4 regions of the Variovorax trehalosi genome follow, and region 1 is predicted to be linked to each of the others. Evidence: predicted binding sites of a transcription regulator. Region 1 holds the regulator's gene; each other region holds the start of a gene.
The links. Region 1 encodes sigma-54, which starts transcription at its own class of promoters, with help from an activator protein. Its sites were predicted from a motif close to TGGCANGNAANCTGCTTT; they were not measured.
Positions count from the first base shown of each region.

Region 1 (5,192 bases):
CAAGACCATCCTCACGCCCAAGGCCGCCACCGCGCCGAAGCCCGGCGCCTCGACCCCGGCCGGCGCGAAGCCCGCGGCACCGGCTCCCACCCCCGCGCCAGGCACCGGCTTGCGCTCGACCACCACGCTGAGTGGAGAGGGAGAAGGGCGCAAGTGATCGAAACCGCCGGAATCCAGGAAGCCAACAACGTCCCGGGCAGCCGCCTGGTCGCGCGCGGCCTGCAGAAAAGCTATGGCAGCCGCACCGTCGTGAAGGACGTCTCGCTCGACGTGCAGAAGGGCGAAGTCGTCGGCCTGCTCGGCCCCAACGGCGCCGGCAAGACCACGTCGTTCTACATGATCGTCGGGCTGGTGCGTGCCGACGCAGGCGAGATCACCATCGACGGCGAGCCGATCGCCCACATGCCGATCCACCGCCGTGCGCGCATGGGCCTGAGCTACCTGCCGCAGGAAGCGTCGATCTTCCGCAAGCTCACCGTCGAGGAAAACGTGCGTGCCGTGCTCGAGTTGCAGCGCGAGCCCGACGAGAGCGGCAAGGTGGTGGCGCTCTCCAAGAAGCACATCGAGGAGCGCCTGTCCGAGCTGCTGACCGACCTGCGCGTCGATCACCTGCGCGATTCGCCCGCGCTCGCGCTTTCGGGCGGCGAGCGCCGCCGCGTCGAGATCGCACGCGCGCTGGCGACGCAGCCGCGCTTCATCCTGCTGGACGAGCCCTTTGCCGGCATCGACCCGATCGCGGTGATCGAGATCCAGCGGATCATCAGTTTCCTGAAGGAACGTGGCATCGGCGTGCTCATCACCGACCACAACGTGCGCGAAACGCTGGGCATCTGCGATCACGCTTTCATCATCAGCGACGGGCACGTGCTGGCACAAGGCACACCCTCGGAGATCGTCGACAACGCCGAAGTACGCAGGGTGTACTTGGGCGAACACTTCCGCATGTAAGGGAAGGTCGGGTTCTTCATGAAGCAAGGGCTGTCCCTTCGCGTCTCGCAGCATCTGGCGCTCACGCCACAGCTGCAGCAGTCGATCCGGCTGCTGCAGCTCTCCACGCTCGAGTTGAGCCAGGAGGTCGAGCAGATGCTGGACGAGAACCCGTTCCTCGAGCGCACCGCGGAAGAAGCGGCGCGCGAGGAATTCGGGCTCGATGCCGTCGACACGCCGGTGCCCCGCGACGACGGTGGCGAAACCGGTGAAGGCGATTTCGCCCCGGTCCCGACCAGCAGCGCGACGACCGCGACCGAAACCACCTCGACACCCGACACCGACGGCCCCGCCGCCGAGATCACCGAGCGCGAGCCCGACTGGGAAGGCGACGGTACCGTCGACATGGCGCCCGACGACAGCGAGTGGGGCAGCGACGCGCCCGCGCGCCAGAACAACCTGGGCGACGACGAACGCGCCGATGCCACCGAGCTCGCGCGCAGCCAGGAATCGCTGCAGTCGTTCCTGCACCGCCAGGCGCTGAGCCTGCGCCTCAATGAAAACGACTGTGCCGCGCTGCGCTTTTTGATCGAATCGCTCAACGACGACGGCTACCTCGAAGACTCGCTGCCCGCGCTGGCCTCGGGCCTGGCGGGCGACGACAACGACCAGTTCGACGAACTCGTGCACCACTTCCAGGTGGCGCTCGGCCTGCTGCAGAGCCTGGAGCCCGCCGGCGTCGGCGCGCGCGACCTGGGCGAGTGCCTGGGCATCCAGCTGCGTGCGCTCGCCAGCGAAGACGAGACCGAGGACGAAGAACTCATCCGCAAGACCGCCATCGCGATCTGCAAGCAGCCGATGGAACTGCTCGCACGGCGCGACTTCAAGCGCCTGGCCACGCTCACCCGCACCAACGAAGAGCTGGTGCGCTCGGCGCTGCAGATCATTGCGCGCCTGGAGCCCAAGCCGGGTCGCCGTTTTGTCGACGTCGAGCGCAACATCGTCATTCCCGACGTGATCGTCACCAAGACCGGCCGCGGCACCAACATCAAGTTCCGCGTCATGCTCAACCCCGAGGTGATGCCGCGCCTGCGCGTGCACGACATCTACGCGGGCGCGCTCAAGTCGCACAAGGGCGAGGGCAGCCAGGCGCTGTCGCAGCGGCTGCAGGAGGCGCGCTGGTTCATCAAGAACATCCAGCAGCGTTTCGACACCATCCTGCGTGTGAGCAACGCCATCGTGGAGCGGCAGAAGAGCTACTTCGTGCACGGCGAACTCGCGATGCGCCCGCTGGTGCTGCGCGAGATCGCCGACGAGCTGGGCCTGCACGAGTCGACCATCTCGCGCGTGACCACCGCCAAGTACATGTCCACGCCGTTCGGCACGGTCGAGCTCAAGTACTTCTTCGGTTCGGCGCTGGGCACCGAGACCGGCGGCAATGCGTCGAGCACCGCGGTACGCGCGCTCATCAAGCAGTTCGTGAGTTCCGAGAGCATCAAGAAGCCGCTGTCGGACAGCCAGATTTCCGAGATGCTGAAGGAGCAGGGCATCGAGTGCGCGCGCCGCACCGTGGCCAAGTACCGCGAGGCGCTGCGCATCGCGCCCGCGAATCTGCGCAAGGCCCTGTAGAAAGCCACCGATGACCCGTCGCCTGCTGTCGCGCTGTGGGCATTGGGTCTTCGCCATCGTGGCTGCATCGCTGTTCGCGGGTTGCGCCACCCTGCCCGACGAGGCACCGCGCCCGCCCACCAAGACCATCGCCGTCTCGACCGACACCGCGCTCGGCCGCATCGCGCTGGCCTCGCAGCCCGATCCGGACCTCAGCGGCTTTCGCCTGATGCCCGGCGGCGACTTCGCCTTCGACACCCGCATCCAGCTCGCACGCCGTGCCCAGCGCACGCTCGACGTGCAGTACTACCAGATCGAGAACGACGAGACCGGCCGCTACCTGCTGCGCACCCTGCGCGATGCCGCCCAGCGCGGCGTGCGCGTGCGCCTCTTGATGGACGACCTGTACACCTCTGGCGAAGACGAGCTGCTGCTCGGCCTGGCCGCCACGCCGAACGTCGAGGTGCGCCTCTTCAATCCGTTCCCGGCCGGGCGCGGCAGCCTGCTCAAGCGCTTTGCCGCGTCGCTCTTCGACTTCAGCCGCGTCAACCGCCGCATGCACAACAAGCTCTTCATCGCTGATGGCGCGATGGCGGTGGCGGGCGGGCGCAACATCGGCAACCAGTACTTCACGCGGACCTCGGGCGAGAACTTCATCGACCTCGACACCTTCGTGACCGGTGCGCTGATCCCGCGCCTGGGCGTGCTGTTCGACCAGTACTGGAACAGCGTCTACGTGCGGCCGGTCCAGTCGCTCATCACAAGCGATCTTTCGCGCGAGGAGCTGCAGAAGCGCTTCGACATCGCCACCGGCCCCGACACCACGCCCCCGCCGCCGAAGCCCGCGCCCAACGACCTGCTCGGCTACAGCCCGATGGCCGACGACCTGAACGCCGGCAAGCTCGGCCTGATCTGGACCCTGGCCGAGGCGTACGCCGATTCACCCGATCGCGTGATCGGCAAGACAGCGTCGTACGGCGGCGTGCCGCTGCTCGATGTCGACAGCGTGCGCTACAACGTGGTCGAGCAGATGCGCCGCGCGCGCAGCGAGGTGACCATCGTCTCGCCCTACCTGATCCCGGGCGCCGCGGGGCTCGAGGTGATGAAGGAGATCCGTCGGCGCAACGTGAAGATCAGCGTGGTCACCAACTCGCTGGCCGCCACCGACGAGCCACTGGTGCACACCGCCTACCGCCGCTACCGGCCCGAGATGCTCAAGCTCGGCGCCGACCTCTATGAGCTGAGCACCAACCGCACGCGGCGCAGCGTGCGGTTGGGATTGTTCGGCACCTCGGTGGGCCGGTTGCATGCCAAGTCGGCGGTGATCGACCGCAGCATCCTCTTCGTCGGCTCGATGAATTTCGATCCGCGCTCGGAGACCTACAACACCGAGATCGGCCTTTTCATCCGCAGCGCCGAGATGGCGCAGCAGGCGCTCAAGCTCATCGATGTGCTCAAGCAGCAGGGCGCCTACCGGCTGCGCTTCGTCGAAGGCAGCGGCGAGTCGCACATCGAGTGGGTCAGCGAGGACGCGGGCAAGACCACCGTGCTGAACGAGGAGCCCGACTCCGGCTTCTGGGACCGCACGATGCTCGAGCTGCTGGCGCCGCTGACGCCGGAGAGCTTGCTCTAGCTTCGCTGGATCAGTTGCCGCGCACGGCCGACCACACGAGTCGCAGGCCCAGCAACCCCATCACGCCGCCGGCCGCGCGGTCGATCCAGGTCTTGTAGCGCAGGTAGGCCGAGCGCGGCGCCGCCGAAGAGAGGGCGAGCGCAACGATCGCGTACCACCCCGTCTCGATGCAGAAGATGACCGCCGGCACCGCGAGCGCCAGCACCAGCGGCACCTCGCGTGGCAGGAAGGCCGCGAAGATGCTCGCGTAGACCACCGCCGTCTTCGGGTTGCTGACCTGCGTGGCGAGCCCGAGCAGGAAGGTGCGTCCGCCGCGGCCCTGTTGCCGAGGCGAAGCGTCCGTGTCCTGCGTCATCGCGAGCGGCTGCCGCGCGCCGCGCCAGATGCGAAAGCCCAGGTAGATCAGGTACGCGCCGCCGAGGCCCTTGATCGCAAGGTAGAGCCCCGGCACCGCGAGAAACGCCGCCTGCAGCCCGGCCAGCGCGGCAATCGAGAACACGAGTCCGCCCGCGCCCATGCCGAGCGCTGCCGCGAGCCCGTCGCTGCGCGAAGTCACGGCCGTGCGCGCGACCATGACGAAACTCGGACCCGGGCTCATGGCCCCGACGGTCATCGCGCCCGCGATGCCCAGCAATGGAATGGTGATGTTGCTCATGGTGGTGACCTGACAGAGATCCGTTCAATACTCGTTCAACGCGCCGTGCGCCGGAAGCAGCCCAGCGAATGATCGTTGACGATGCCCACCGCCTGCAGCCACGCATAGACGATCGTCGGCCCGACGAACTTGAAGCCCCGGCGCTTCATTTCCTTGGAGACCTGCTCCGACAGCGGCGTCTGGGTCGGGAAGCTCTTGCCGTCGCCCTTCACGACCTTCCCGTCGGTGAACGACCAGCAGAAGTCGTCGAAGCTCTCGCCGCGCGCCGCCATCTCGTTGTAGATGCGTGCGCCTTCGATGGTCGCCACGATCTTGGCGCGCGCGCGGATGATGCCGGCATTGGCCATCAGGCGCGCGATGTCGTCCTCG
Region 1 covers NZ_JBPJZG010000004.1:366,719-371,910, forward strand. Annotated here, with positions in the region: gene lptA (lipopolysaccharide transport periplasmic protein LptA) at 1-157, shown strand, start outside; gene lptB (LPS export ABC transporter ATP-binding protein) at 154-948, shown strand; gene rpoN (RNA polymerase factor sigma-54) at 967-2,556, shown strand; gene ACSFA7_RS17350 (phospholipase D family protein) at 2,567-4,168, shown strand; gene ACSFA7_RS17355 (LysE family translocator) at 4,179-4,823, opposite strand; gene ACSFA7_RS17360 (DNA-3-methyladenine glycosylase I) at 4,859-5,192, opposite strand, start outside.

Region 2 (5,192 bases), on a different contig from region 1:
GAAGCCGCCGGGGCCGAGCTGGTCGAAGAAGGCGTTCCAGGCGGGGGTGAGCGGCGGGGTGTCGCCGGAAGCCGCCGGTTGCTGCGACTGCGATTGGCTCTGGGACTGCGATGCGGAAGATTGGGATTGCGATTGCGTGGCTGCCGGGCGTTCTGCTGCCGCGTCGTGCAGCAGCGGGGCACTTGCGGCCGGGGCCGTACCCGGAGGCCCGGGCCGAACAGGCGCCGCCGGCCTGGCCTCGCCGCGCAATTCATCGAAGTGGCCGGGCAGCGCGGCCGGTGCGAGCGCCGACGCCAGGGCCGCTGGAAACTCCAGGGCCTGGGCGTCGAACAGGGATTCGTTCAAAGGTTCCACAGGGGGTGGATTGTCACACCGCCGTCACGGGCCGGCCGTTCGGGCAGTGTGCTAAATGGCCCCTTATCGCCGCAGATCGAGGGTGAACGGGAATTCGCGGCTGCCCGGAAGCTCGATGGTGGCCGGCGGCGTGCGCATCAGGCCGGGCGTGTGGCCCATGCGCGTGAAGCGCGAATGGCGGCGGCTCTCGGCCTCGTAGGCGTTGACCGGGAAGCTGTCGTAGTTGCGTCCGCCCGGGTGGGCCACGAAGTACTGGCAGCCGCCCAGCGAGCGCTTCATCCAGGTGTCGACGAGGTCGAAGGTCAGCGGCGCATGGGCGCCGATGCTCGGGTGCAGCGCCGAAGGCGGATTCCACGCCTTGTAGCGCACGCCTGCGACGAATTCTCCGGTCACGCCCGTGGGTTGCAACGGCAGCACCTTGCCGTTGACGGTGACGACATGGCGGCTCTCGTTGAGACCTGTCACGCGCACCTCGATGCGTTCGAGCGACGAATCGACATAGCGCACCGTGCCGCCCGCCGAGCCTTCCTCGCCCATCACGTGCCACGGTTCGAGCGCGTTGCGCAGCGACAGCTCCACGCCCATCGCCTGCATTTGCCCCACGAGCGGGAAGCGGAACTCGAAGTGCGGCGCGAACCAGTCGGGATCGAAGGCGAAGCCGGCCTGGCGCATCTCGCTGATGACGTCGTCGAAGTCCATCTTCACGAAGGTCGGCAGCAAGAAGCGGTCGTGCAGTTCGGTGCCCCAGCGGGTGACGGGCGCCTTGTAGGGCTCGTCCCAGAAGCGGGCGACCAACGCGCGGATCAATAGCTGCTGCGCGATGCTCATGCGCGCATGCGGCGGCATCTCAAAGGCGCGCAGCTCCAGCAGGCCGAGGCGGCCGGTGCTCGAGTCGGGCGAATACAGCTTGTCGATGCAGAACTCGCTGCGGTGCGTGTTGCCCGATACGTCGATCAGGATGTTGCGCAGCGTGCGGTCGACCAGCCACGCGGGCATGTTCTGGCCGTAGATCTCGCGGTTCTTCGCGATTTCCTTGAGGGCAATTTCGAGCTCGTAGACCTGGTCGTTGCGCGCCTCGTCCACGCGCGGCGCCTGGCTCGTCGGGCCGATGAACATGCCCGAGAACAGGTAGCTCAGCGACGGATGGTTGTGCCAATACAGCAAGAGGCTCGCGAGCAGCTCGGGCCGGCGCAGGAAGGGGCTGTCCGCCGGCGTCGCGCCGCCCATCACGAAGTGGTTGCCGCCGCCGGTGCCGGTGTGGCGGCCGTCGGTCATGAACTTCTCGGCCGACAGGCGCGTCTCGAACGCGGCGTTGTAGAGGAACTCGGTGTGCGCGACCAGTTCCTTCCAGTTGTGGGCCGGGTGGATGTTGACCTCGATCACGCCCGGGTCGGGCGTGACGGCCAGCATCTTCAGGCGCGGATCGCGCGGCGGCGGATAGCCTTCCATCACGATGCGCATGTCCAGTTCGCGCGCGGTGGCTTCAACGGCGGCGACGAGGTCCAGGTAGTCCTCCAGGCGTGCGAGCGGCGGCATGAAGACGTAGAGCACGCCCGAGGCGCTGCCCTTCTTCTCGGCCGACGGGCCGTTGGCGCGGCGCGGGTCGCGCACCTCGACGCACAGCGCGGTGCGCGTGACCCAGTGGGCCGATTCGCCGCGAAGCGGCTGGCGGGTGGCGGGCGTGGCGCTGGCGTCGTCGGCGGCACGCGCGGCCGCCGCTGCGTCGCTGCTGGCCGCATCGCCAGGGCTCTGCATGCGCAGCGATGCGGGCACCACGGGCGGTGTGCCGAAGGTGTAGGGCACGTCGCCGAGGCTGGCGCCGCCAGCACCGGGGGCACCGGCAGCACCGGCGACGCCGGGGGCACCCGTGCTGTAGCGCGCACGGTAGTCGGCCGCGCTCGGCAACGCGCCGCGCGGTGCGGTCGGGTCGCGCTCGATCAGGTAGGGGTAGTCGCCCTTGCTGGCCCACGGCTGCGAGTCGAGCGGCAGGCGGTAGCCCATCGGCGAATCGCCTGGAATGAGATAGAGCCGGTCATCGCGCAGGAACCACGGGCCGGTCTTCCAGCCGGGGCCGGCGAGTGCCGGCGCATCGGCGTTCGCATTGCCCGGCTCGATGGGCAGCATGTAGCCGATCACCGCATCGAGCTTCTGCGTGAACACGCGGCGCAGGCGCACGCGTTCGAGCTCGTCATCGAGCTTCGATTCGAAGGGGTCCACGTTCACCGGCAGGCGGCGTTCGCGCCAGAGGTAGTAGTAGGTGTCCTCGTAGCCGGGCTGGATGTAGCGCTCGGTCAGCCCGAGGTTGCCGGCCAGCGTGGTGGTGAAGCGGCGCGCGTCCTCGCTCGTGTAGTGCGTGGGAAAGCGCTCGTCGGCGAAGAGGGCCGGGTCGTGCCACAGCGTCTGGCCGTCGGCGCGCCAGAAGATCGACAGCGCCCAGCGCGGCAGCTGTTCGCCCGGGTACCACTTGCCCTGGCCGAAATGCAGGAAGCCGCCGTTGCCGTATTCGGCGCGCAGCTTGTGGACGAGTTCGGTGGCGTAGCCGCGTTTCGTGGGGCCGAGCGCGTCGGTGTTCCACTCGGGCGCATCGCGATCACTGGTGGCCACGTAGGTGGGCTCCCCGCCCATCGTGAGGCGCACGTCGCCGGCCTTCAGGCGCGCATCGACCGCATCGCCGAGCGAGAGCACTTCGGCCCATTGCTCTTCGGTGTAGGGCTTGGTGACGCGCGGCGATTCATAGATGCGCGTGACCTTCATCTCGTGGCCGAACTCGACCTCGGATTCATCGACACCGCCTTCGATGGGCGCCGCGCTCGACGGCGTGGGCGTGCAGGCGAGCGGGATGTGGCCTTCGCCGGCCATGAGGCCCGAGGTGGCATCGAGCCCGATCCAGCCGGCGCCCGGCAGGAACACCTCGCACCAGGCGTGCAGGTCGGTGAAGTCGACCGTGGTGCCGCTCGGGCCGTCGAGGGCCTTCACGTCGGGCGTGAGCTGGATCAGGTAGCCCGAGACGAAGCGCGCGGCCAGGCCCATGTGGCGCAGCAGCTGCACGAGCAGCCAGCCCGAGTCGCGGCACGAGCCGCTGCCGTTGGTGAGCGTTTCTTCCGGCGTCTGCACGCCGGGCTCCATGCGGATCAGGTAGTTGACGTCCTGCTGCACCTGCTGGTTCAGGCCCACCAGGAAGTCGATGGTGCGCTGTTCCTTGCGGTCGATCTTGTCGAGGTAGGCCTCCACCAGCGGCGTCACCGGATCGGCCACGAGGTAGGGCGCGAGCTCCTCGGCCTGCGAGGCGGTGTACTTGAACGGAAAGTTCTCGGCCTGCGGCTCGAGAAAGAAGTCGAAGGGGTTGTAGACCGCCATCTCGACCACGAGGTCGACGGTGACCTTGAATTCGCGCGTCTTCTCGGGAAACACCAGCCGCGCCTGGTAGTTCGCGAACGGGTCCTGCATCCAGTTGACGAAGTGCTCGGCCGGCTCGACCGTCAGCGAGTACGAGATCACATTGCTGCGGCAATGCGGCGCGGGCCGCAGGCGCACGACCTGCGGGCCCAACTGCACCAGGCGGTCGTATTTGTAGTGAGTGACGTGGTGGAGTGCGGCGTGAATGGACATGCGTTTTTGTGTGCAGTACTGCGAGATTGCATCGAAAAGATGTCTCTTGTGAGACGCATACTAGCCGAGATAACAAGCAATTAACGCGCCATCGAGCGCGGGTTCGGGGAGGGTTTGCATCATGTGTCGTGAGGTTGTGTGCTGACGCCGTCGCGTGCGTCCGGCAGGGGCGGGTCGTGGGCGTTTGCCGCGCTAGGGGGAACGGTGATCGGTGCGGCGCTGCAGCTGCACCAGCCGGCGTTATGGACCGCGGGTGTCTACGTGGCGCTGCTGTTTGTAGCCGCAGCGGGGCTGTGGTGGCGGCGTGCTTTCGGGCGGTTGCTGCTGGTCGCGGCGTTGATGTGCGGTGCCCTGGCCGGTGCCGGCCTTGCGGGTTGGCGTGCCGTGGCCTATGCGGATGGCGCGCTCGATCCAACACTCGAAGGGCGCGACCTGCGGGTGACCGGCGTGGTGTCGCAGATGCCGCAGCGCAACGAGACTGGAACGCGGTTTCATCTCGATGTCGAATCCACCCGATGGGCCGATGCGCGCAACGACGCGCCCCCGACCATGCCCTCGCGCATCGCGCTGGGCTGGTATGGCGAAAACACCGGTCTGTGGGGGCGTGCCGTCGAGGGGCGGGCATCTGCCTCTGCTGTCGTCGGCGAACTGCACGCCGGCGAACGATGGCAATTGACGGTGCGGCTCAGGGCGCCGCATGGCAATCTCAATCCGCATGGCTTCGACAGCGAGCTCTGGCTGTGGGAGCAGGGCGTGCATGCCAATGGCTATGTGCGAACCGGCGCGCGCGATGCCGCGCCGGTGCATGTGGCGAACACATGGCGACACCCCATCGAACGCGCACGGGAAGCGGTGCGCGACGCGGTCTTCGAGCGTGTGGACGATCGCCGCCGGGCCGGCGTGATCGCCGCGCTGGTCACAGGGGACCAAGGCGCCATCGACCGGGCCGGATGGGATGTGTTCAGGGCGACGGGCGTGGCGCACCTGATGTCGATCTCGGGCCTTCACATCACCATGTTCGCCTGGCTCGCGGCGCACGTCGTCGGCGCGCTGTGGCGGCGCAGCGGCCGGCTGATGCTGCGGCTTCCCGCGCCGCAGGCGGCACTGATCGGCGGCGTGCTGCTTGCCACGCTCTATGCCCTCTTCAGCGGCTGGGGCGTGCCCGCGCAGCGCACCGTGTGGATGCTCGTCACTGTCGCCTTGTTGCGCCTCACCGGCCGGCGCTGGCC
Region 2 covers NZ_JBPJZG010000001.1:425,927-431,118, forward strand. Annotated here, with positions in the region: gene ACSFA7_RS02070 (circularly permuted type 2 ATP-grasp protein) at 1-354, opposite strand, end outside; gene ACSFA7_RS02075 (transglutaminase family protein) at 418-3,963, opposite strand; gene ACSFA7_RS02080 (DNA internalization-related competence protein ComEC/Rec2) at 4,105-5,192, shown strand, end outside.
Region 2: the regulator sigma-54 is predicted to act here: its motif matches at 4,037-4,054, upstream of ACSFA7_RS02075 (transglutaminase family protein).

Region 3 (5,192 bases), on a different contig from region 1:
CGCGACGAGCACGCGGCCTTCGTCCACGCGCACCGCATGGGCGCGCACCGAGTACTCGGGCGCCTCCAGGCATTCGCCGCTGCGCAGGTCGAAGTGGTTCTTGTAGAGCGGCGAGGCAACGACGATGCGGTCGCCCAGGCTGCCCACCAGTCCGCGCGACAGCACGCTGGCGCCGGCCTTCGGGTCGACGTTGTCGATGGCATACAGGGCCTGATCGCGGCCCACGCTGAAGATCGCGACATGCACGCCTTCGACCAGCGCGCAGACGCCGGTGTCGGGGAGGATGTCGCTGGCCGCGCACACGGCGGTCCATTGGAGGGTGTCGGTGGTCATCGTGAAGATCCTCGGTTTTCGTCAGACGGTTTCGGCATCGGCTTCGGTGCTGCGCTCTTCCGCGCGGGCCGGGCGAATCTGGCCGCGCTCCTTCACGAACACGATGTGCTCGTCGGGCTTCTCGCTGTTGACGAAGGAGCGGAAGCGCTGGCGCGTGGCCGGGTCGTTCACCGCGGTCTTCCACTCGCACTGGTAGGTGTCGACCACGCCCTGCATCTGCGCTTCGAGTTCGCTGGCGATGCCGAGGGTGTCCTGCAGCAGCACGCCCTTGAGGTAGTCGAGTCCGCCTTCGAGGTTCTCGCGCCAGGTGCTGGTGCGCTGCAGGCGGTCGGCCGTGCGCACGTAGAACATCAGGAAGCGGTCGATCAGCTGGATCAGCTGCGCCTTGGTGAGGTCGGAAGCGAACAGCTCGGCGTGGCGCGGCTTCATGCCGCCGTTGCCGCAGACGTAGAGGTTCCAGCCCTTCTCGGTGGCGATGATGCCCACGTCCTTGCCCTGCGCCTCGGCGCATTCGCGGGTGCAGCCCGACACGCCGAACTTGATCTTGTGCGGCGCGCGCAGGCCCTTGTAGCGGTTCTCCAGCTCGACGGCCAGGCCCACGCTGTCGTCCACGCCGTAGCGGCACCAGGTCGAACCCACGCAGCTCTTCACCGTGCGCAGCGACTTGCCATAGGCGTGTCCCGATTCGAAGCCCGCGGCGATGAGCTCTTCCCAGATCGAAGGCAGTTGCTCGACGCGCGCGCCGAACATGTCCACCCGGGCGCCGCCGGTGACCTTGGTGTAGAGGCCGTACTTCTTGGCGACCTGCCCCACGGCGATGAGCCCGTCGGGCGTGACCTCGCCGCCCGGCATGCGCGGTACGACCGAGTAGGTGCCGTCCTTCTGGATGTTGCCGAGGAAGTAGTCGTTGCTGTCCTGCAGGCTCGCGAGGTTCTTCTTGAGCACGAACTCGTTCCAGCACGAGGCGAAGATGCTCGCCGCCGTGGGCTTGCAGATGTCGCAGCCCAGGCCCTTGCCGTGCTTGGCCAGCAGGTCCTCGAAGCTGCGGATCTCGCCCACGCGGATCAGGTGATAGAGCTCCTGGCGCGAGTACGCGAAGTGCTCGCACAGGTGGTTGTTCACGGCCATGCCGCGCTTGGCCATCTCGACCTTCATCACCTGCCCCACCAGCGCCACGCAGCCGCCGCAGGTGGCGCCGGCCTTGGTGCAGGCCTTCATCTCGGCGACGGTGCAGGCGCCCTCGCCCACGGCCGCGCAGATCTGGCCCTTGGTCACGTTGTTGCAGGAGCAGATCTGGGCCGTGTCGGGCAGCGCGTCCACGCCGAGGCCGGGGCGCGCCTTGCCGTCACTTGAGGGCAGGATCAGGAACTCCGGGTCCGCCGGCAGCGCGATGCCGTTGAGCGCCATCTGCAGCAGCGTGCCGTACTCGGCCGCATCGCCGACCAGCACCGCGCCGAGCAGCTGCTTGCCGTCTTCGCTCACCACGATCTTCTTGTAGATCTGCTTGTGCTCGTTGATGTACTGGTAGGCGCGCGAATGCGGCGTCTTGCCATGCGCATCGCCGATGCTGGCGACGTCCACGCCCATGAGCTTGAGCTTGGTGCTCATGTCCGCGCCGACAAAGGCCGCCTCCTGCTGGCCGGCGATGTGCTTCGCGGCAACGCGCGCCATGTCGTAGCCGGGCGCCACGAGGCCGAAGGTCTGTTCGTTCCACGAGGCGCACTCGCCGATGGCGTAGATGTCGTGGTCGCTCGTGCGGCAATGGCTGTCGATCGCCACGCCGCCGCGCGGGCCGATGGCCAGCACCGACTGCCGCGCCAATTCGTCGCGCGGGCGAATGCCGGCGGAGAACACGATCATGTCTGTCTCGAGGTACGTGCCGTCGGCGAACACCATGCGGTGCCGCGCAGCGGCGCCGTCGGTGATCTCCACCGTGTTGCGGCCCGTGTGCACATGCAGGCCCAGCGCCTCGATGCTGCTGCGCAGCGCACGGCCGCCGCCTTCGTCGACCTGCACGGCCATGAGGCGCGGGGCGAACTCGACCACGTGCGTCTCCAGGCCCATGTCGCGCAGCGCCTTGGCGCATTCCAGCCCCAACAGGCCACCGCCGACGACCACGCCGCTCTTGGAGCGCGCGCCGCAGGCCTTCATCGCCTCCAGGTCTTCGATGGTGCGGTAGACGAAGCAGTTGTCGCGGTCGCGCCCGGGCACGGCCGGCACGAACGGCGAGGAGCCGGTGGCCAGCACGAGCTTGTCGTAGGCCACCACCTCGCCGTCGGCCGTGCTGAGCGTGTTGTTGCGGCGCTCGATGGCCACCGCCTTTGCGGCCAGGCGCAGCGTGAAGCCGCTGCGCTCGAAGAAGCCGGGCTCCACGAGCGAGAGGTCTTCGGCGGTCTTGCCCGCGAAGAACTCGGAAAGATGCACCCGGTCGTAGGCCGCACGGGGCTCTTCGCAGAACACCGTGACCTCTGCATCGGCAACGCCGAGTTCGTGGAGTTGCTCTAGAAACTTGTGGCCCACCATGCCGTGGCCAATGACTGCGATTTTCATGTCGGATCCTGTACGCAGCCGACCGTGCGACAGGCCGCCGGACACACCGTCAGGAAAGACGGCGTGTCACAGCGAAGCCCCCGCAAGGGACAGATGCGAATCGGGTTGGAACGGACGTACTGCCGGCCTTGGTTCAACAAAGCTTGCAGTGCGCTCGGGTCCGCCGTCGTTAGCGGAGGCACTGTGAGTGCCGCGGCGGCGTTGCCGCGGAACAGTGTTAGACCCTGCGCAACATCCGTGCCAGGCGATTGGGCCGTCTGCGGAAGCGCATCGCACCAAATGCGGCGCTCCACGGGTCGCAGGGCGCGGCGCCGTGCGCCGTTGTGGCGCATGCGTCGTCCCGTTTGGTGCAGCCTGAGGCTCGGGGACCCGGGCTCGCGCTGCTACATCGCCTTCCGTTCGCACATCGCCTGGAAATGCAATGGCCAGCCGGCGCAAAAGCGTCGGAAAGCAGCACTTCGAGGCGCTCTCCGATTTCAGATTCAGACTTTGCAGCTTCCTGCGCTTCAGCGAAGACCGCGCGGGAGGAAGGCATTCGCGCGCGTCGGCACGTTCCTCCAGGTCACCGGCGGATCTTGTTTCATGACGCCACCATGCCCCGTTTGACCTGCTGCGTGAGCTCGTCGGCAAGCACTTCGTCCAGGCCGGCTTCGAGCCCGTCGAGCGCTCGCCGGACGATGTCCTCGGAGCTGGACTTGGGCACGTCGAAGCCGCGCGTGAGGTCGGTGTCGACATAGGCCATGTGCAGCCCCAGCACCTGGGTCTTCTGCGGCGCGAGTTCGCTGCGCAGCGCGTTGGTGAGCGACCAGGCCGCGGACTTGCTCGCCGAATACGCGGCCAGCTCGCCGCCGTTCACCCACGAGGCAACCGACAGCACATTGAGCAGCGCGCCGCCGCCGTTGGCCGCGAGTACCGGCGCAAAGGCCTTGCTCATGCGCAGCACGGCGAAGAAATTGGTCTCGAAGATGCGGCGCGCGACCTCTTCGCTGTCCGGCGCCAGGAAGCCTCCGGGCTGGGCGATGCCGGCGTTGTTGATGACCAGCGTCACGGTGGAGGCCCGCGTGGCGGCGGCCGCCACCTCATCGGGCTTGTTGACGTCGAGCCGCAGCGGCTCGACGCCGGCCTGTGTGATGGTGGCGGGGTCGCGTGCACCGGCGTAGACCTTGCGAGCGCCGCGGGCGAGCAATTCGCGCGTGAATGCGAGGCCGATGCCGCGGTTGGCACCGGTGACGAGGACGACGGCGTTTTCGATCTTCATGAAATATCTCCAGGGGGTTGCGGGTTGAAAGACAGGTTCACTTGAGCTTGATGACGACCTTGCCCTTGGCACGGCCGGCTTCGACATAGGCGAGGGCTTCGTTGGTCGAAGCGAACGGAAAGACGCGATCGATCACGGGGCGGATGGCGCCGGCCTCGATGAGCCGGGTGATTTCGCGCAGCTGGTCACCGTTCGCCCGCATGAAGAGGAACGAATAGCCCACGCCGCGGGCGCGCGCCCGGCGCCGAATGCCGGCGCTCAGCAGCCGCGTGACCAGCCGCACGAAGCCAGGCGCCGCGATCGCCTTGCCGAATTCGGGGTCGGGCGGTCCGGAGATGGAGATGAGCTTTCCGCCGCTCTTGAGCACGCGCAGGGACTTCTCGAGCGTCTTGCCGTCCTGGCTGTTCAGCACGACGTCGCAGCCGCTGAGGATGTCTTCGAAATCCTGCTTGCGGTAGTCGACGACGATGTCCGCGCCCAGTCGCTTGACGAACTCGACGTTGGACGTGCCCGTCGTCGTGGCGACGGTGGCGCCCAGGTGCCTCGCGAGCTGGATCGCAAAGGTTCCGACGCCGCCGGATCCCGCCTGGATGAAGACTTGCTGCCCTTTCTTGAGCCCTGCCTTCTCCACGAGCGCCTGCCACGCGGTGAGGCCGACCAGCGGGATGGATGCGGCCTCTTCCATCGTGAGGTTCCCGGGCTTGAGCGCGAGCGAGGCCTCCTTCACCGGCACGAACTCCGCGAAGGTGCCGATGCGGAAATCATCGGTCCGCGCATAGACCTCGTCGCCCACCTTGAACTGCCGCACCTGTGGCCCGGTCTTGACCACGACGCCGGCCACGTCGTGCCCCAGCACGAGCGGCAGGCGGTACGGCAGGATGAGCTTGAACTCGCCGTCCCTGATCTTGGCGTCCAGCAGGTTCACACCCGCGGCGTGGACCTCGACCAGGACCTCGTCGTCGCGCAGGCTGGGCATCGGCATGTCTGCCGATCGCAGCATGCCTTTCTTGGCGTATCGATCGAGAACAAATGCCTTCATGGTGTTTCCTTG
Region 3 covers NZ_JBPJZG010000001.1:765,705-770,896, reverse strand. Annotated here, with positions in the region: gene nirD (nitrite reductase small subunit NirD) at 1-333, opposite strand, end outside; gene nirB (nitrite reductase large subunit NirB) at 355-2,883, opposite strand; gene ACSFA7_RS03620 (SDR family oxidoreductase) at 3,464-4,141, opposite strand; gene ACSFA7_RS03615 (NADP-dependent oxidoreductase) at 4,179-5,180, opposite strand.
Region 3: the regulator sigma-54 is predicted to act here: its motif matches at 3,109-3,126, upstream of nirB (nitrite reductase large subunit NirB).

Region 4 (5,192 bases), on a different contig from region 1:
CCCGGCGATCAGGTTCAAGAGCGTCGACTTGCCGCAGCCCGAGTGCCCGATCAGCGTGATGAACTCGCCCTTGGCGACGTTCAGGTTGATGTCGCGCAGCGCAAGGAAACTTCCCTTGGCCGTCTTGAAGCGCTGGTCGACATCACGAATCTCGATGTACTTGCTGTCGTCGTTCATGACTTCACCTCTTCGAACGTGAATGCGGTGGCCAGCTTGATGAGCGCGAACTCCAGCACCAGACCGACGATGCCGATCACGAAGATCGCGATGATGATGTTGGCGACGTTGAGGTTGTTCCACTCATCCCACACCCAGAAGCCGATGCCGACGCCGCCGGTCAGCATCTCGGCCGCGACGATCACGAGCCACGCGGTGCCCACGGCCAGGCGTACGCCGGTGAGCATGTAGGGCAGCACGGCGGGAAAGAGGATCTTGGTGAGGATCTTCCATTCGGAAAGATTCAGCACCTTCGCCACGTTCATGTAGTCGCTCGGCACGCGCTGCACGCCCACGGCGGTGTTGATGACCATCGGCCAGATCGAGCAGATGAAGATGGTCCAGATGGCCGCCGGGTTCGCGCCCTTGAACACGAGGAGGCCGATGGGCAGCCACGCGAGCGGCGACACCGGGCGCAGCAGGCTGATCAGCGGATTGAACATGCGCGCGAGGAACTCGAAGCGCCCGATCGCGAAGCCCGCCGGAATGCCGACCAGCGCCGCCAGCCCGAAGCCCAGCGCCACGCGCTGCAGCGACGAGAGCACGTTCCAGCCCACGCCCTGGTCGTTCGGCCCCTTGCTGTAGAACGGATCGCTGAACACCGTCAACGCCTGCTGCCAGGTGGCGAGCGGCGTGGGAAAGCCGGTGGTGCTTTTCATGGCGACCAGCTCCCAGACCAGCAGCAGGAGGCCGAAGCCAGCGAGCGGCGGCAGCACGCGCATCCAGAAGGCGCGCAGGTCGATGGGCGTGCGGGTGCGGGGCTCCGGTGCCGGAGCCGCCGCAACGGCGACTGCGGGTGACACGGGCTTGGACGCAGCAGGCGCCGCGGCCTGCGATGCGACCGCTTCGAGCGGTGAGTGGAATACAGCGCTGACCATGGTGCGTTTCTCCTCAGACATGCAGCTTGAAAGAATCGGCGTACTTCTTCGGGTCCTTGCCGTCCCAGACGGAGCCGTCGAAGAGCTTGCTGGTGCGCAGCACGTCCTTGGGCACGGGCGTCTGCGTCGCGGCAGCGGCCTGCTTGTAGATGTCGATGCGGTTGATCTCGGTGGCCACCTTGAGGTAGTCGGGGTGCTCCTTCAGCAGGCCCCAGCGCTTGTGCTGGGTGAGGAACCACATGCCGTCCGAGAGGTAGGGGAAGTTGACCGCGCCGCCGTTGTAGAACTTCATGTGGTTCGGGTCGTCCCAGCTCTTGCCCAGGCCGTTGGTGTAGCGGCCCAGGATGCGCTGGTTGATCGCGTCCACGCTGGTGTTGACGTAGCTCTTGTCGGCGATGGTCTCGGCCATCTTGTTCTTGTTCTGCAGGCCGGCGTCGATCCACTTGCTGGCTTCGAGGATGGCGGCCGTGACGGCGCGCGCGGTGTTGGGGTACTTCTTCGTGAACTCGGCGGTGCAGCCGAGCACCTTCTCGGGATGGTCTTTCCAGATGTCCTGGGTGGTGATGGCCGTGATGCCGATGCCGTCCATGATCGCGCGCTGGCCCCAGGGCTCGCCCACGCAGTAGCCGTCCATGTTGCCCACGCGCATGTTGGCCACCATCTGCGGAGGCGGCACGGTGATGTTCTTCACGTCCTTGAACGGATCGATGCCGGCCGAGGCGAGCCAGTAGTAGAGCCACATGGCGTGGGTGCCGGTGGGGAAGGTCTGCGCGAAGGTGTATTCGCGCTTCTCGGTGGCGATGAGCTTGGCGAGCGAAGCGGCATCGACCGCGCCCTTGTCGGCCAGCTTCTTCGAGAGCGTGATCGCCTGGCCGTTGTTGTTCAGGGTCATGAGCACGGCCATGTCCTTCTTCGGGCCGCTCAGGCCCAGGTGCATTCCGTAGACCAGGCCATAGAGCACGTGCGCCATGTCGAGGTCGCCGTTGGAGAGCTTGTCGCGCACGCCGGCCCAGCTGGCTTCCTTGCTGGGGACGATCTTCACGCCGTATTTCTTGTCGATGCCCAGCACCGAGGCCATCACCACGCTCGCGCAATCGGTCAGCGGGATGAAGCCGATCTTCACTTCTTCCTTTTCGGGCTTGTCGGAGCCCTGGGCCCAGACGGCGGCGCGCAGGGCAGGGTCGATGCCCACGGCGCCGATGGCGGCGGCTTGCAGTACGCGGCGGCGGCTGAGGCGGGTTTTCAGCAGGTCGGTCATGAGGGCGGGCTCCGGTTGAAGAACGAACAAAAAGCAAAGACAGAAAACAAAAAAGGCGTCCCGACCACGCAGGGGCTGCTCGCGAACGAGCCCTTGCGGGATGGGGACGCCTTTGTCCGGTTCGGTGGGTGGCACCCGCCGTTGGGTGCCGCCTGCCTGAAGACCACGAAGGTCTTATGTATTCACTTACGCAAGCTGCGTGCCAGTGGTTGCGGGGTGCCTGGTGCTATCGAAAAGGTAGCTTCGGCACGCGATGCGCGCGGGTGCGCGCAGGGAGCGGTGCCACCGGACCCCGCCATCGGACGAAAGCACGTTTTTGTGCGTTGCACCAACTTGAAACAGCGTCGTCAGCGCGGCGCACGTGCGTCCGGCATCGGCAGGTAGTCGGCCATGGCGAGCATCGACTCGGCCACGTCGACCAGCCGGCGCTTCTGGTTCATGGCGGTCTGGCGCAACATCTTGTGGGCCTCGTCCTCGCTCAGGCGCCGGTGCGCCATCAGGAGGCCCTTGGCGCGCTCGACCACCTTGCGTTCGTTGAGCGAGGCGCGCACGGTCTGGAGCTCGTCGCTCATGGCCTGCAGGCGCTGCGACTGCTCCTGCACCATGTCGAGCACCGAGCGCTCCAGCCCGCGGCCGTACGGGGCGGGGGCCACGGCCTGGGTTCCGGCATCGTCGAAGAACAAGGCACCGCCGGACTGCGGCGCCAGCGTGCCGAGCAATTCCCGGTAGGCCGCAAGGTCGGTGCGCGCCTGCGCGGTCTTGCGGTTGCACAGGGCGCGCAGGTCGGCGGCGAGGCGGTCTTCGACCGTGCGCATGGCATCGATGCGGCGGGTGCAGCAGTCGAACCAGTTCTGGCTGAGCTGGCTGTATTGCGCGTCAGGCGCCGCGGTCAGCGTGGTGCCGACGCGGCGCAGGCGTTCGAGCTCGGCCATCGTGGCGTTCGACTCGCTCTCGCGCCAGAGCGCCAGCACCTCGTCGCTCGAAAAATCGGCGAAGACGTGGAAGCACCGCTCCTGCGATTCGATGAGATGCAGCCACTGCACGCGCTGCGCCTCGTTGCTGCGGCCCAGCGCCAGCGTGGCGGCGCCGAATGCGCGCTCCTGGCCGGCGAACTCCTTGCCCTGCATGAAGTTGAACATCGCGACCAGGAGGCGCGAGATCTCGGGGTCGGTGGCGCCATCGGCCGCCTCGAACACCACGGCCAGCAGGCCGGCGACGAGCTTGGCGAAGGCCGCGGTGGATTGCGCCGGCGCCAGTTCGAGCGCACCGACGCGTTGGCGCAGCGCGGGCAGGGCGTCCAGCCCCGGCAGCACCCAGGCGATGCGGCTGAACAGCCGCGCGCTGTTGCCGGCGCTGGCGCGCTGGCGGGCTTCGGTTTCCAACTGGTCGAAGCCGTTGCGCACCGCCTCCTCGAGCGCCTGGCATTCGGCGATCTGCGGATCGCGCTGGTCAGCGAAGCGGCTGCCGCGCGAGGCGAGGAACACGTTCGACATGCCGCGCTCCCGCTGCAGCGCATGCACCAACCGGCCGATCAGGCCGACCAGCTCGCTGGTGCGCGCGAGCTGGTCGAGCTCGTCGATTTCGCACTGGCGGGCAGCGATCAGGAAATGCAGGCCGGATTTCATGGTGAGTGGAAGAAGGGGCCACACCGTCGCTGCAACATCCGTGCCTTGCCCCTTCGCGGGCACCCCTCGCAGGCGCCACCTACACTCGCGGGATGCTCTTGTTGGGAATCGAATCATCCTGCGACGAGACCGGCGTGGCGCTGGTCGAATCGCACGGCGACGCGCTGCCGGTGCTGCTTTCGCACGCGCTGCACAGCCAGATCGCCATGCACCAGGCCTACGGCGGCGTGGTGCCCGAACTGGCCAGCCGCGACCACATCCGCCGCGTGCTGCCGCTGACCGAGGCTGTGATGGCCGAGGCCGGGCGTTCGCTGAAAGAAATCGACGTGGTGGCCTATACGCGCGGGCCGGGGCTTGCGGGCGCATTGCTGGTGGGCGCAGGCGTGGCCTGCGCGCTGGGCGTGGCGCTGGGCAAGCCGGTGCTGGGGGTGCATCACCTCGAAGGGCATCTGCTGTCGCCGTTCCTGAGTGCCGATCCACCCGAATTCCCGTTCGTTGCGCTATTGGTGTCGGGCGGCCACACCCAGCTGATGCGGGTCGACGGCGTGGGCCGCTACGAACTGCTCGGCGAAACCATCGACGATGCCGCCGGCGAAGCCTTCGACAAGAGCGCCAAGCTCATGGGCCTGCCGTATCCGGGCGGCCCGTGGCTCGCGAAGCTGGCCGAAGGCGGTAGCGCGACGGCGTTCAAGCTGCCGCGGCCGCTCTTGCACAGCGGTGATCTCGATTTTTCATTTGCCGGCCTGAAGACGGCTGTGCTCACGCAGGCCAAGAAGCTCGGCGACCAGCTCGAGGCGAACAAGGCCGATCTGGCGGCGTCGACGCAGGCGGCCATCGTCGAGGTGCTGCTGAAGAAGTCTCTTGCCGCGCTCGACCAGACCGGGCTCAAGCGCCTGGTGGTGGCCGGCGGCGTGGGGGCGAACAAGAACCTGCGGGAGCAACTGAACGCCGCGTGCGCCAAACGCAAGGTGCGGGTGCACTATCCCGAGCTGCACCTGTGCACCGACAACGGCGCCATGATCGCCATGGCCGCCGCCATGCGCCTGCAATCGGGCCTGTCGCAGGCCAGCGAGCGCTACGCCTTCGACGTCAAGCCGCGATGGCCCATGGCCTCGCTGACGGCCGAGGCGCAGCCGCTGCCTGAGGCTGTGTGAAGCGGCGCGTGCCGCCCTGCAAAGGCAGGGCAGCACGTCGCATCAAGGCCTGGCCGTTTCG
Region 4 covers NZ_JBPJZG010000003.1:728,758-733,949, forward strand. Annotated here, with positions in the region: gene ACSFA7_RS15390 (ABC transporter ATP-binding protein) at 1-177, opposite strand, end outside; gene ntrB (nitrate ABC transporter permease) at 174-1,094, opposite strand; gene ACSFA7_RS15400 (CmpA/NrtA family ABC transporter substrate-binding protein) at 1,108-2,352, opposite strand; gene ACSFA7_RS15405 (nitrate- and nitrite sensing domain-containing protein) at 2,700-3,977, opposite strand; gene tsaD (tRNA (adenosine(37)-N6)-threonylcarbamoyltransferase complex transferase subunit TsaD) at 4,070-5,131, shown strand.
Region 4: the regulator sigma-54 is predicted to act here: its motif matches at 2,540-2,557, upstream of ACSFA7_RS15400 (CmpA/NrtA family ABC transporter substrate-binding protein).